DNA from 2 places in the Paenibacillus sp. J22P218 genome. Region 2 is predicted to be linked to the other one. Evidence: riboswitches for the same ligand, from Rfam matches in the RefSeq annotation. Region 2 holds a riboswitch; the other holds the start of a gene.
The links. A riboswitch is a leader RNA that binds a small molecule or an ion and turns the genes downstream of it on or off. The one in region 2 is predicted to bind cobalamin.

Region 1 (6,781 bases), on a different contig from region 2:
CCCAGCGGATATTCAGGCACGATACCGTCACCGACCTCATTCGTCACAATGATGAGCGGATAAGGATACCGCTCGATCGCAGCTACGAGCTTCGTTATCTCCTGCTCTAGTCGCTGATCGCCGAGCTTTTCGTAATCGACGCGAAGCATCCAATTGGTGAGCCAAAGCGTCAAACAATCCAGCAGCAGCCCAGGGACAGTCTGTGCAGCGTCCTGCTCGTATTCCCCGAATTCAGTCCGAAGCTTATTGATCAGATCCGATGCTTCATACGGTTCTTCGAGCGTCTTCCAAGCGTAGCCCGTGCCTTCACGGTCTTGCTGATGCCTCGCGATACGAGCATTCATCTCTTCGTCATACGATTGGCAAGTTGCAATATAGACACCATGATTGCCGGTTCTCATTGCATATTGCTCGGCAAAGCTGCTTTTGCCGCTGCGAGCGCCTCCCGTTACGAGTATGGCCACTTCATTCACCTACCCTTTGGACACGCCGGCGCTCTCGAATGTCGCCATCTCTTGCATCAGCTTCAGCGCAGCGTCTATGAAATGAAAGCTTAATACGGCGCCGGTTCCCTCGCCAAGACGCATCTCCAGCTGAATCATCGGCGACAAACCAATAGCTGCCAACAGCTTTAAATGTCCTTGCTCGTGGGAAAGATGCGACGCAAGCATATACGGCTTCGTCTGTTCCGTGATCCGTGAAGCTATAAGCGCAGCTGCAGATGAGATGAAGCCGTCTATCACGACAGGACAGCCGTTAGCCGCAGCTCCGATAATTACGCCAACCAAGCCGGCAATCTCAGCGCCTCCGACTTTGGCAAGCACATCAATCGGGTCGGAAGGATCGGGGTTATTAACCGCGATCGAACGTTTTACAACCTCAATCTTGCGTGCTCTCGCCTCATCGTTAATGCCTGTTCCCCTTCCTACAGACTGCTCCGGCGGAAGACCCGTCAGCACACTCGCGATTGCCGAGCTAGCCGTCGTATTGCCGATGCCCATCTCGCCCGTTGCGAACACCCGAACACCTGCCGCTGCCTGCTCATCGACGAGCTCGATGCCTGCCGCTATCGCTTGGAGCGCTTGCTCTCTCGTCATTGCCGGCCCCTTCGCCATATTAGCCGTTCCGTGAACGACTTTGCGGCTAACGAGCTTCGGATGGTCCAGATCGGCGTTGACGCCTATATCAACGCAGATCACATCCGCGCCGGCTTGCCGCGCGAGCACATTAACGGCAGCGCCGCCATTCAGAAAGTTGAGCACCATCTGCGGCGTCACTGCAGGAGGAAATGCGCTGACCCCTTCCTCGCATACACCATGATCGCCCGCCATAACAATGACCGTCTTGCGGGTCATATCCGGCCATAGCTGACCCGATATGCCGGCAAGCTGACAAGCAATGGCCTCCAGCTTGCCGAGACTGCCGGGAGGTTTCGTCAAGCTGTCCGAATGCTGCTGTGCCTGCTCAGCAGCTATATGATCGAAGTCCCGTATGCGGGAGACCGCTGATTCCAGCGTTTCCTGCCATTTGTTCATCATGTTCTTGCTCCCCTCTTTGCTTCCGAAATCCGAATATATCCGTTAGACCGATGCGCTAGGCTGCAGCATAATTTGCGGCATGCCCGTTACCGGATGCGGCACGATAGCTGTTGTTGTTTCATATACCTTTTCAATTAACGACGTTGTCAGCACTTCCTTAGGCGTTCCGACGGCAGCAATCTTCCCTTCATGCAGGACGACGAGCTCATCGCAATACAACGAAGCCAAGTTAAGATCATGCAATACTGCAATAACGGTTAATCCCCGCTCCCTCTGCCAAGACCTCACGGTATCGAGCAATTGCACTTGGTACCCGATATCCAAATACGTTGTCGGCTCATCAAGCAATATGATCGACGGTTCTTGCACCATCAGCTTCGCAAGCGCAACGCGCTGCCGTTCTCCGCCGCTTAGTTGATCCATCCTGCGTTCCTGCAGTCCAGCCAGACCCATAGCCTCGAGCGCCTCATCGATGATTTCCGCCGGATCACTCTCTTCATTGCCAAGCCAGCTTTGATACGGATAACGCCCCATGCCAACGACCTCACGTACCGTAAACCCGACCGGGGGCAATCCGCCCTGCTGCAATACGGCCATCTTGCGCGCCAATGTTTTGCGCGGCAACGATACGATTGGCTCGCCTGCCAGCAGCACTTCGCCTTTCGCTGCCTTATCAACGCCTGACAGCAGATGAAGAAGCGTTGACTTGCCGACCCCGTTAGGCCCTATAATGCCATAGATCTTGCCTTCCGCGAATGAACAGTCGAGCTCATGAAGCACCGTTCGGCCTTGAATCGTCTGTACAATTCCTTTTGCCTCCATGATAGCTATAGCTGACCGCCTCCATTCATCTTGCGCCGATGGAGCAGATAGGCAAAGAACGGCGCGCCGATCAGCGCCGTCACGACGCCTAGCGGAATTTCCCGCGGGCTAAGCGCATTGCGCGCGAGCGTATCCGCCCACAAGACGAATATGCCGCCTCCAATAGCCGAAAGCGGCGTAATCAGTCTATAATCCGGCCCCACGAGCAAGCGGATCAAGTGGGGTACTACGAGGCCGACGAAGCCGATAACGCCTGATACGGATACGGCAGCTGCCGTAAGCAGCGTAGATGCGATCAGCACGATCAGCTTCGTTCGCTCCACGCGAACGCCGGCATGGGCGGCGTGGCGTTCGCCTAGAACGAATAAATTGAGCGATTGGCTATAGATGAGAATAATAGGGAATCCGATGACAAGAAACGGAATGAGCATATATACGTTGTCCCAGTTGCGCATCGCAAGCGAACCCATGAGCCAGAACAGAATTTGATTGACGACGCCTTCAGACAGCGACACCATGAACGATACGAAAGCGCCTAAAAAGGCTTGAATGATGACACCGGATAAAATAAGCGTTTCAATATGCATCGCCCCTTTGCTTCGCGACAGCCAGAATACGCCAAACAACGTGATGCTTCCCGTCAGAAAGGCGACAAGTGGAATCGTCCACATGCCTAAAGCCATCTGGAGTCCGAACAAAATAATAAAGGCAGCGCCTACCGAGCTCCCTGAGGCGACGCCTAACGTATACGGATCGGCAAGCGGATTGCGCAGCACGCCTTGGAAGCCTGTGCCGGCAAGAGCTAGGCAGGCGCCGACGAGGACGGCAAGCAGCACGCGGGACAGCCTTACCTGCGTAACAATGGCTATTTCGCCTTTGGTATAGAGGTCTTCGCCCCCTTTCACCCACGGAAGCTCATGAATAAGAATGCCCCATACCTTGCTTACCGTAAGACCCGACGTACCGATAGAAAGACTTATGATCATAGAAACGGCAAGAAGGAGCAAAGCTGCTCCTCCATAAATGATACCTTTATGTTTCATTGCTTATTTGACGAGATCCGGGTGAATAACCTTCGCAAGCTCAAGCAATCCATCGGCGAGACGCGGCCCTACACGTACGAGCGGGTCTTCCGTCACGGCGAACATTTGCTTGTTCTTCACTGCATCGATAACGTCCCAACCAGGACGGCTCTCAATACCGGCTACAATCGGATTCGGCTCCTCCTTCCATGCTGGGTACACAATCAGTTGCGGATTTTTGGCAACGACCTCTTCCGCGTTCACCTCGAACCACCCTTGACTTCCGGCTGCCACATTCGTTCCGCCAGCTAGCGTCAGCAGCTCATCGAGGAAAGTGCCAGAGCCTACCGTCCAGCCGGGCGAGAACTCCAAATATACATTTTTCTTCTCCGCGTCTTTCACTGCGTCCGTTACCTGCTGCTTCACTTGAATCATATGGTCAGCAACTGCGGCAGCTTCCGCTTGTCTATTCATAATTTTACCTAAAGTATCGATTTTGGCAACTACTGCATCATAAGTTAGCGGATCCGTTGCATATACAGGGATATTAAGCTCGCGAAGCTGCTTAATCGCATCCACGTTCATCGAGGAAGAAGCAATGACCAGATCCGGATTAAGCCCCGTAACTACCTCAATATTCGTCGTCATATCGCCTACCAGCTGCTTAGCTACTGCCGCTTCCGGATAGTTGCTATAGCTGTCCACTCCAACGACCTGCTCTCCGGATCCGATCGCATAGATCGTTTCCGTCTCGCTTGGCGCCAGCGAAACGATCTTCGCAGGTGCTTGCGCGAATGTAATTTCCGTTCCCGTATCGTCCTTCACCGTAAGCGGATATTCCGTAGTTGCTGCGCTTTCCTGTTCGTTGTCAGGCGCGTTCGTCGGCGCTTCCGTAGCCGCATTCGATGGTTGATTCGATGCTTGCCCCTCATTATTGGCGTTCGCTCCGCAAGCCGTCATGATGACGAGCATCATCGCCAGCAGCAGCCCAATCCAAGCTTTGTTCATCTTATTCATTAATTAGCACACTCCTATACGTTCTATTTATCTAGCAAATCGGCCTTACTCGTTATAGCTGTTACGTTCGAATAAAACATGATGTTACTTTTAGCCTGCATTTCATACAGCCTAATCGGGACCAATCGACCTTTACGTGACGCTTGATTGGAAAACATACAGTCAAAATCGGCATTTTGGCCCCTTGTCGCGCTTCCCCGTCCATTTGGCTGCACAATATCCAATCAAACTTAGATATGGACGCGTTACAAGCCTTTTACTTGTATAAAATCCAATCAAAAGGCACTGCTTGATAAGATTTAAACATCAAAAAAAGCATTTCCGACGTCTTGTCAGAAATGCTGCGCGAATTCCGCTTCCAAAGCGGCAAGTAGCTATTATTCGTGTGCAACACCTCCTAGTTCCTCGTAGGATTCAGCGTTAATAAGCAGGCAGGTCTCCTGACTTGGAATATATGCCAATCGGCGTCTTCCCGAGCGTCTAAGCTCAGTGACAATATGCCGCGGCATCGGCCTTGCAACGAGAGCATGCGCTCTCCGGCCATTCCTTACAGTGGCGGGTCCGCGCCGGATTCTCACCGGCTTCCCTATTAAGTCGGAGCGGTTGTTCAAGCAGCATTCGCGCTGCTCATATAGACCGTCTCGACACCTAGTTATTTTCTATGAAATTGTCAGATGTAACTATACACATCTTCCAATCTTTTGTCTATCCCTATCGCCAAAGTCAGACTATTGTTGAACGTCGCCGGCGTTCTTTCATCCCACTGCGCCGCATAGGTAACTAAAGACGCTGTTAATTGGTTTCGTGCCTACAAAAAAAGATACAGAAAGGTGCGCTTATAATGAACTCTGACGAATCGACAGTAACGACCCAAGCACGAACGCCGCTTCTTAAGTGGATGCTCGCCTTGCTTGCCGCTGCCGTCATCATCATCGCTGCGTTCGCGTGGCTGCAAACGACGGAAGCTGCCCCACCTGCCGTCACGGAGCATTACTTCGAGGAAGGCTCATTGACGTGGGAGATCGGCCGCTATCCGGCCAAAGTGCTCGATCTGAATGATTTTCGCCTCAGTCTTAGAAATTCCGAGGGAGCGCCGTTACGTTACGCTGAGTTATCCATCGTGTTAGATATGATCGGAATGAACTGCGGCAATTACAGCTTCAAGTTAATCGAGACCGCTCCCGGCGTCTACGAGGGCGAAGGCATGCCGTTGATGGCTGGAACGTGGAAAGCAACGTTGACGCTGGATACGGCGGATGGCAGCTATATCCTTTCAAGGCGGCTCTCTGCCGTCCACTGATGATCGTTACCATAACCACGGCGAAATGCTCGGAATGACGCCGTTCACGGCCAATCCCCGCATAATGGACAATAGCCCTACAGCAATTGCCGTTACTACGCCTGCCTTGCGCATGAATCTTCTCCAGCGCCTGCCGGCGAAAGCAGCGATAGAAGCCGCGGCGGCTAGCGCCGGGAACGTAGATAGTCCGAAGATAGCCATGATGGCCGCTCCTTCCAATGGCGAGCCGCTGGCCGCAGCGTTCATCTGCATCGCATAGGTCAAGCCGCAAGGCAGGAAGCCGAAAGCAATGCCCGTCGCAAGCAAATGCGTCGTTTCGCTGGCAGGTGACTTCCCTGTTCTGCCGACCAACCGCTTATGCAGCAAGGCAGACAGCTTGCCCATAAGCGGCAGTTGAAATCTGCGCCATAACCATAATAATACGAAGCAGCCGCCTACGATTGAAGCAATGCCTTGAATGCCCGCAAGCTTGCCGGCGAGATCGACGAATGAGCCGACTGCGCCCATTACAGCACCAAGCACCGTATAAGACGTGATGCGACCTGCATTGTACAGCAGCATTGAACGGCGGGCTGACACTGTCGATTGAAGCGATACGGTCGACACGATGCCTCCGCACATGCCGATGCAATGCGGTGCGCTGAACAAGCCTGTCAGCACGATCAAGCCGATCAGATTCCACGTGAGCGTCATCGACGTCTCCGTTCCTCGCGCTTAATTTGGCCGCCTAGCCGAAGCGCGTTGCCGACGACCGATACGGAGCTCAGCGCCATCGCCGTTCCGGCCATCCAAGGCTTAAGCATGCCGAGCGCCGCGAACGGAATGATGATGCCGTTATAGAGGAAGGCGAAAGCGAGATTTTGCCGCACGTTGCGAAGCGTTAATCTGCTAATTCGAATGGCTCCAGGAATGGCGAGCAATCGCGAATTAAGCAGCGACAGATGTCCGGCTGCGAGCGCCGCATCCGTCCCGTTGCCCATCGCGATGCCGACATCGGAGGATGCGAGCGCCGGCGCATCATTCCAGCCGTCTCCGGCCATAGCGACTCGCTTGCCCCGATCCTTCAACCGCTCGACAAGCGA
Region 2 (6,781 bases):
AGCAAGTCCCAGTACTGACCATTCACCGCCAATGCTTGCGATAATTGGATTGGTTACAGTCTTCTGCAAGTAAGATGCAGCCTCATTGATAACCTGCTTGACTGCTTGATCCTGCCCAGCTTCAGGCTGTTCTGCCTGCTTACCGGTAAGAGCATAAGCCCTCATTGCAACGACTGCTGCCATTTCTCTCGTAACGTCAGCTTTCGGCTGGAACTGGTTGCCGTAACCGAGCATCAATTCCAATGCGACAATCGTTTGTACGTCTTTGTTGGCCCAGTTCGATACTGAGCTCAAATCTTTGATCGGCGTTGCAGGGGTTGCTGCTTGCAAACCGAGCGCTCGAACAATTGTAGCCGCCATCTGTTCGCGCGTAATGCTCTTGCTCGGATCAAACTTATTATCGTAGCCCGATACGAAGCCTGCCTTATATGCCGCATTGACGTACGGATAGAACCAATTATCCTTGGCAACGTCCGTAAAGGCGATCACATTGTCAATATCCGTCTTCAATCCAAGCACAGATACCAACAGCTTCGTGAACTCCGCTCTTGTTATCGTCGATTTCGGATTGAACTTTCCGTTGCTGCCTTGAACGAACCCTTTCCCGGTCGCATCGGTAATGGCTTGATAAGCCCATGCCGAGATTGATGAGCTATCGGAATACAACTTCGCGATGTCGATCGCTTGCTTCGTATACGCCACGAATGCCGCGCCGATATTCGATTTAATAACAAGATCATTGCCGTTCACGTATGCATAGATTTTTTTCTCGTTGTCTTTCGTTTCCAGTGCACCTTGCTCATCCGTATCGTAAACCTTTATTTCCGTAAACTTGTTTTTCTCGTAGTACCCCGGAACTTGGCCTGCCGCGTCTTTCAGTGAGATTGTCACCGGCGTATCGAATTTCACAGGTTCCTTGTCATTGCCGAGTACGAAAGCGTAATTCACATTTTTAAGAGAAGCTGTGCTGCCGGCAAGAGCTGACTTAATCAGATGTTCAAGCTCGGAAATCGTAATGCTCGGCGCAGACAAAAGCTCGATCGTTTGCGGGCCGGACACTAGCTTTGTGCGCTTCGCGATCGCCGCGGTTATATTTCCCTTAACGGCTGTTATATGCGGAATACCGTCCGCAACATCCGCCAGCTGCAGTTGCAGCTTCAAGTTCGTAGTAGGAATTTGAACCGTAATGTTGTCGGTATTGTTATGTTCTTTCGATAATTTAATAAAATAGTTTTTCTGAACATCGTTTGGTACTTGAACGACCGGGTTAGATTCGTTAGGATTGACGATCAGTTCCGACGATTTTCCGTCCGATGGGAGCTCCGAGAAACATTGGCTCGGATCGTATATGTCCAAGTCTTCACCCAAATTTGTCGTATAGCGCCATTGAATAACGTCTCCGTCTTCAAGCTCATACAAGCTTGCGCCGTAATTTGGATAAATGCCATTCACGTTGTACATCCAACCGCTATACTGGCCGTGATCGAACTCACCGTCTCCGGCGATCGATTCTACGTAGACGCTGTTGTATTCCTCGCTCCATGAATATTGCATGTTAATATTTTTGCTGCCAAGCACACGCTTGAGCACCGTCCATACCGTATCCCCGGACTGCAGCTCAACTTTAGTGGGGCTCAATACAAAACATTTATTAATCGTCATCTTGTCGACCGACAACGTCGCATACGTTTTCGGCTGAGGCTCCGTGCCGCCGCCCGGTGCTTCGACCTCAGAAGACGAATAAGCGACATAGTCCGTAAAATGATTTGTTTTGACGATGAGATCGGATCCGCTGTCATACGCATATTCGTTCTTGCCGCTTGCTTTGCCCGCCGCATCGTTGGCAAACTTCCCGATTGGATAGGCGGTGCCCCCCTCGATGTAAGCAGCATCCTTGCCCGCTTTTCCTGCGAACGTCAGCGTTACGTAATCGCTGAACTCCACTCTTCCGCTGCCGCCCATGGAGAACGCTTGTACGAGCGCATCCAGGCTGCGATTATCCGGAAGGCTGTCGCTAATCTGAGCGATCAACGCAGGATCCGTCACCGATTTCGACGTCAGCAGCTCGATTGCCGAAGCATCGCCGCTCACAACCTGCGTACCGCTTGGAATGAAAGCAGCAGCTCCACCCTTAACGGCTTTGATTTCCGGCAGGTTCACTGCGCCCGAAAGATCGACGGATACTTTCGACGCCTTGCCCTCCGGAATCGTAATCGTCACTTCTTTGCCGCTGTCGCTGGCCGTGATCGGTACAGTGTACTCCTTGTTGTCCTGCGGCACGATAACTTCCGGCTTATCGCCCTCAGGCAGCGGCAGCTCGCCGTTCTCCTGAGGAATTTCCGGCAATTGGAGCTCAACGTCCGTCATGTCATAGAGACGGTTCATTCCTTTCAGGAATCTGTCATACGCAACAAGCGCGTACGTGCCTTGATCGGTAGCCATCGCATTGGCATCGCTCTCCATTTGCACGTGCTTGAATCCACCGCCGGCGACGGCGAAGTCAAGCAAAGCATTCAAAGCCGATTTGCCGTTTTTAATGAATCTGGAATCGGTATGCGGGTCAATGCCCAGTCCCGTTAGAGCGACAATGACTTGCGCGGTGCTTTCGCTGTTTGCACCCCAATTATCAAAGCCTCCATCGCTCATTTGCGCATTGGATAACCAAACAACGGCTCTGTCCACTGCGGCTTTGACGTCGCTTCTGGCTGCATAATAAGGCGTTAATGCTTGTATGGCCATAGAAGTCATGTCGGGATCCGCCACATCTCCGTAGAAAGTCCATCCTCCCGCATTCTCCGTGCCTTTGTTAATTTCTTTGTCCAATATAGATAGAATTAATTTTTCTTTATCCGTCTGCATCTTCCCGGGGGCTGCTTCTGGAATCTCATAATCGTAGGCATCGAAAGCAAGCAAAGCGAATACCGGACCGTTAAGCCCTTGCCCGCTTACGAAATCGTAGTCCGCCAAGCCTTCCTTCAGGTCGATTCCGCCGATATTCGAAACGTCCATCCCGATGGAAGCAAGTCCGATCATCGTTCTGGAGTAGTCAGTGCTCGACCACAACGCGCCGTAATCCTCGATTTCCTTTTTAATTGCGGCATTCGCATTATTGTAATACGTCTCGTAATACCCTTTAGGCACGTCGTGCCCCGCCCGCGCAAGCGTGAAAATGGTCCATTCTCCGCCAAGCGTACCCCATGTCGGGTTATTCACCGTAGCAAGCAGATAGGCTAAGCTTTTCTTTAAATGATTTTGAGCTGTCTGAACGGCTCCAGGCTTATAAGTAAATGTAAAAGTGCTCTCCGCTATATTGCCCGCCGCATCCTCGGCTGTTACGACAATCGTGTTCGCTCCCTCGCGAAGCGTCGCCTCGTACTTGCCGTTTTTGCCGCTAACGATAGTATCGTTCAGCTTTACTACCGGAACGATTCCCTTGGTTCGATTATCCGTAACGGATACATCAAATTCAAGATGTTCCAAATCGACTTCCTGACCATTAACGATTCCCTGAACCGAGATGATCGGCTGTTTCGTATCCGGCGTCAAAATCTCTACGTCGGTCATATCATACAAATACGTCAATCCGTTAATGTATCGACTGTAGGCAACAAGCGCGTATGTGCCTTGGTCGGTTGCCATGCCGTCCACTTTCCCCGTCTTGACATGCTTGAAGCCGCCTTCGGGCACTGCGAAAGCCAATAGCGCGTCCAATGCCGAGATGCCGTTTTTAATAAAACGCTCATCCGTGTGGGCATCTACCCCAAAGCCGGATAAAGAAGTAATAACTTGTGCGATGCTTTCGCTACTCGAGGATCCCCAGCTCGTATAGCCTCCATCCGCGCTTTGTGCTTTGGATAACCACGCAATCGCTCGATCCGCAGCTCCCTTTACATTCGTGTTCGTCTCGTAATAAGGAACCAGTGCTTGCAGCGCCATGGCTGTCATATCCACATCGGCTGCGCTCGTTCCTAGTGCCCAACCGCCTGCTTGATCAGTACCTTTCTTTATTTCCTTATCGAGCAAAAATTGAACGAGATTTTCCCTTGTCGTTTGCGTCTTTCCCACAGGAGCGTCAGGAATTTCATAGTCATGACTGTCCAGCGCAATCAACGCGAATATCGGACCGTTATTGCCTTGCTTCTTGACATAATCGAAGTCTGCTAACGCGCTTCTCAAGTCAAAGCCGGCAACATCCGTTATATCCCGGCCAACGGATGTAAGGCCAAGAATGACGCGGGAATGCTCCGTGCTTTTCGTCTTGTCGAGCACGCCCGAGTTAGCCGTCATTAGCTCGGTGACTTTATTGGCTACATTATTATAGTAGAGATCGTAATATCCGTTTTGTACGTCATATTGTCCCCGCGCAAGCGAGAGGATGGACCAATCCCCGCTCCCCGTTCCGAATACGGGATTCGTGACGGTTTTTTGGATATATGCAAGGTTTGCATGGATTTGTTGCTCCAGCAGGGCGTCGAACGTTTGCTTGTAAGTAACAACAAAGGTTTGCTCTGCTTTGTTGCCGGCCTCATCCTCCGCCGTTATCGCAATCGTGTTGTTGCCAGCGATTAGCGTCGCCGTATATTGTCCATCCGTTCCCGTAATGACCGTCCCATTCAGCTTCACTTGAGGAGTGATCGCTTCCGATACGTTGTCCGTTACCGTAACGGCGAAATCTAATTCGCTTTTGGTTAAGATGGCGTTGTTTTCTATGCCTGCAACTTCGATAATGGGTAGCTCCGTATCTTCCTCATCGGCGCTCAATGCTTCGCTGAGATCGGCAAGTGCTTCATCGACGCTATCTTGGGAGCTAACCATGCTTTCAAGCGCGTCGTAAGCAGCCGGATCAGATTCATCCTCTGCCGCGAGCGCAATGCTGGCTCCGTTCGTGAACACAACAGAGAATAGGATGCTTGCGATAAGCAGCCACGCTAAATACTTGTTCCTGATCATCTTTTCATTACTTCCTTTCCAGTCCTTCGATTTCTACTAAATCTTGTCTACCATACTTTCAGCGCGCACAAAAAAAACCTTCCGCCGCAATCGGCAAAAGGTTTAATAGCGCACACAGCAAAAAGCCCGCACTAAAAAACATCCTCCTATCGCTCGTAGAATGAATGGCATATCGAAACAGGCAGGTATTCTGGCTCAAGCGTCATCGCCCTTGCATCCTTCCCGGTTTCCCAGTGGCATCTTGCAAGAACTCTTCTTATACAGCGGCGGGACCGCGCGAGATTTGCACTCGCTTCCCTTTTAACCAATCGACAACTCGACGAATCGAGACTGATTATTGGCACCTGTATCTACTATGAAATTATGTTGCTTATCATATCCGATTAATCGGCATTTGTCATGCTTTTGTTTTAAATTCATGCGTGTATGAGCTCACCGCCGGGTATATGGCTCATTAGGTGCATTTCGTCGAACTAATCTCCGTTGCCTCACGGTTGTGAGCTCGATAGTTGCCTTTCATCGAACTAATTCGGCCGATTCGCCACTACCTTACCAAACTATCCCCTTTAGTTGCCTGATATCGAACTAAACAGGTGGCTCGCTTGGTACAAGGCTAATTAGTTGCCTAGAATGACACTATAGCAGATGAGCTGGCTTTTGGAGCGTACCCGCTTCATGCCGTGTAGGAGCTTACCTGCCATTTCAATTTATCCAAGCACCATATAGCATCACAAGTCATCCACAAAACTTAGCGCTCCAAGCCAATCCGCAAAAATGCTCTAAGTCACATCAAGTTCACAGCCATTTAGAACCAAAAAGTTTTTTGCGCCAATTGGTAAGTTGCACATATTTGTTCACGGTTGTCCAAAGTTGTTCAGGTCAAGTGCGCCCTTTTCTTCAGGAGGTGGAGATTTATATGATAAGATAGAATTTGCCACACACTACGATTACGAGGTGCCCATATGTCCATTAGCTTCACTTCTTCAATTATTAGCCGCCTAAAAAGAGAAATTGCCGATACGCAGAATCAGCTTGCGCACGATAAAACGAAACTTACAAAAGTGAGCGCGAAAATAAAACAGCTGCAAAAGGACAGTAAGCTGAGTTCTTCGCCAAGTGACCTAAGCAGCAAAATGACCCAGCTTACGAAGCTGAAGGATGAAGCCGCGAAGCTTGAAGCTTCGCAAGCAGACTTAACGAAACAACTAACTGCGAAAAACGCCGAGCTTAGGCAGCAGCTCAATAAGTCAAAGCCATAATAAGATAAAAAGAGCTTCCGAAGCACATGACATCATGTCCTCGGAAGCTTTTTTCAAAAAGTATTTTAAGTTAATTTAACAAGGCTGTAGTTTTTCTTGCCTTTGCGGATAATGATGAATTTACCGCCGATTGCATGCTCGGACGAAACCGCGAACTCTAGGTCGGTGATCTTCTCGCCGTTCATCGAGATGGCGCCGTTCGATACGTCTTCGCGCGATTGTCGCTTCGAAGGCTCGATACCAATCTCTACAAGCCACTCCACGATGTTTTTCGCTTCGCCTTCGCCGCTCGCCTCGTACGTAGGCATTTCTTTGAAGCCTTGCTCGATCTCGTCTGCCGTAAGCGAACGAATATCGCCGCTGAACAACGCAGCCGTAATACGCTTTGCTTGATCCAACAATTCGTCGCCATGTACGAAGCGAGTCATCTCTTCCGCAAGCGCCTTCTGCGCTTCACGTTTATGCGGTTCGGTCTGCACCTTTTCCTCCAACGCTTCAATTTCCGCTTTGCTGAGGAACGTGAAGTACTTCAAGTATTTCACAACATCGCGGTCATCGGTATTCGCCCAGAA

Region 1: it holds a riboswitch for cobalamin, as region 2 does, so the genes downstream of both, AC0YN0_RS07375 (ABC transporter substrate-binding protein) here and AC0YN0_RS28955 (S-layer homology domain-containing protein) in region 2, are expected to answer to the same signal.

The regions. Positions count from the first base shown of each region.
Region 1 covers NZ_JBWDNL010000001.1:1,749,817-1,756,597, reverse strand. The annotation lists gene cobU (bifunctional adenosylcobinamide kinase/adenosylcobinamide-phosphate guanylyltransferase) at 1-464, opposite strand, end outside; gene cobT (nicotinate-nucleotide--dimethylbenzimidazole phosphoribosyltransferase) at 474-1,535, opposite strand; gene AC0YN0_RS07385 (ABC transporter ATP-binding protein) at 1,581-2,363, opposite strand; gene AC0YN0_RS07380 (FecCD family ABC transporter permease) at 2,366-3,403, opposite strand; gene AC0YN0_RS07375 (ABC transporter substrate-binding protein) at 3,407-4,399, opposite strand; cobalamin riboswitch at 4,813-5,055, opposite strand; gene AC0YN0_RS07370 (hypothetical protein) at 5,241-5,699, shown strand; gene AC0YN0_RS07365 (sulfite exporter TauE/SafE family protein) at 5,706-6,392, opposite strand; gene AC0YN0_RS07360 (heavy metal translocating P-type ATPase) at 6,389-6,781, opposite strand, start outside.
Region 2 covers NZ_JBWDNL010000009.1:92,634-99,414, forward strand. The annotation lists gene AC0YN0_RS28955 (S-layer homology domain-containing protein) at 1-4,950, opposite strand, end outside; cobalamin riboswitch at 5,114-5,313, opposite strand; gene AC0YN0_RS28960 (hypothetical protein) at 5,913-6,209, shown strand; gene tyrS (tyrosine--tRNA ligase) at 6,275-6,781, opposite strand, start outside.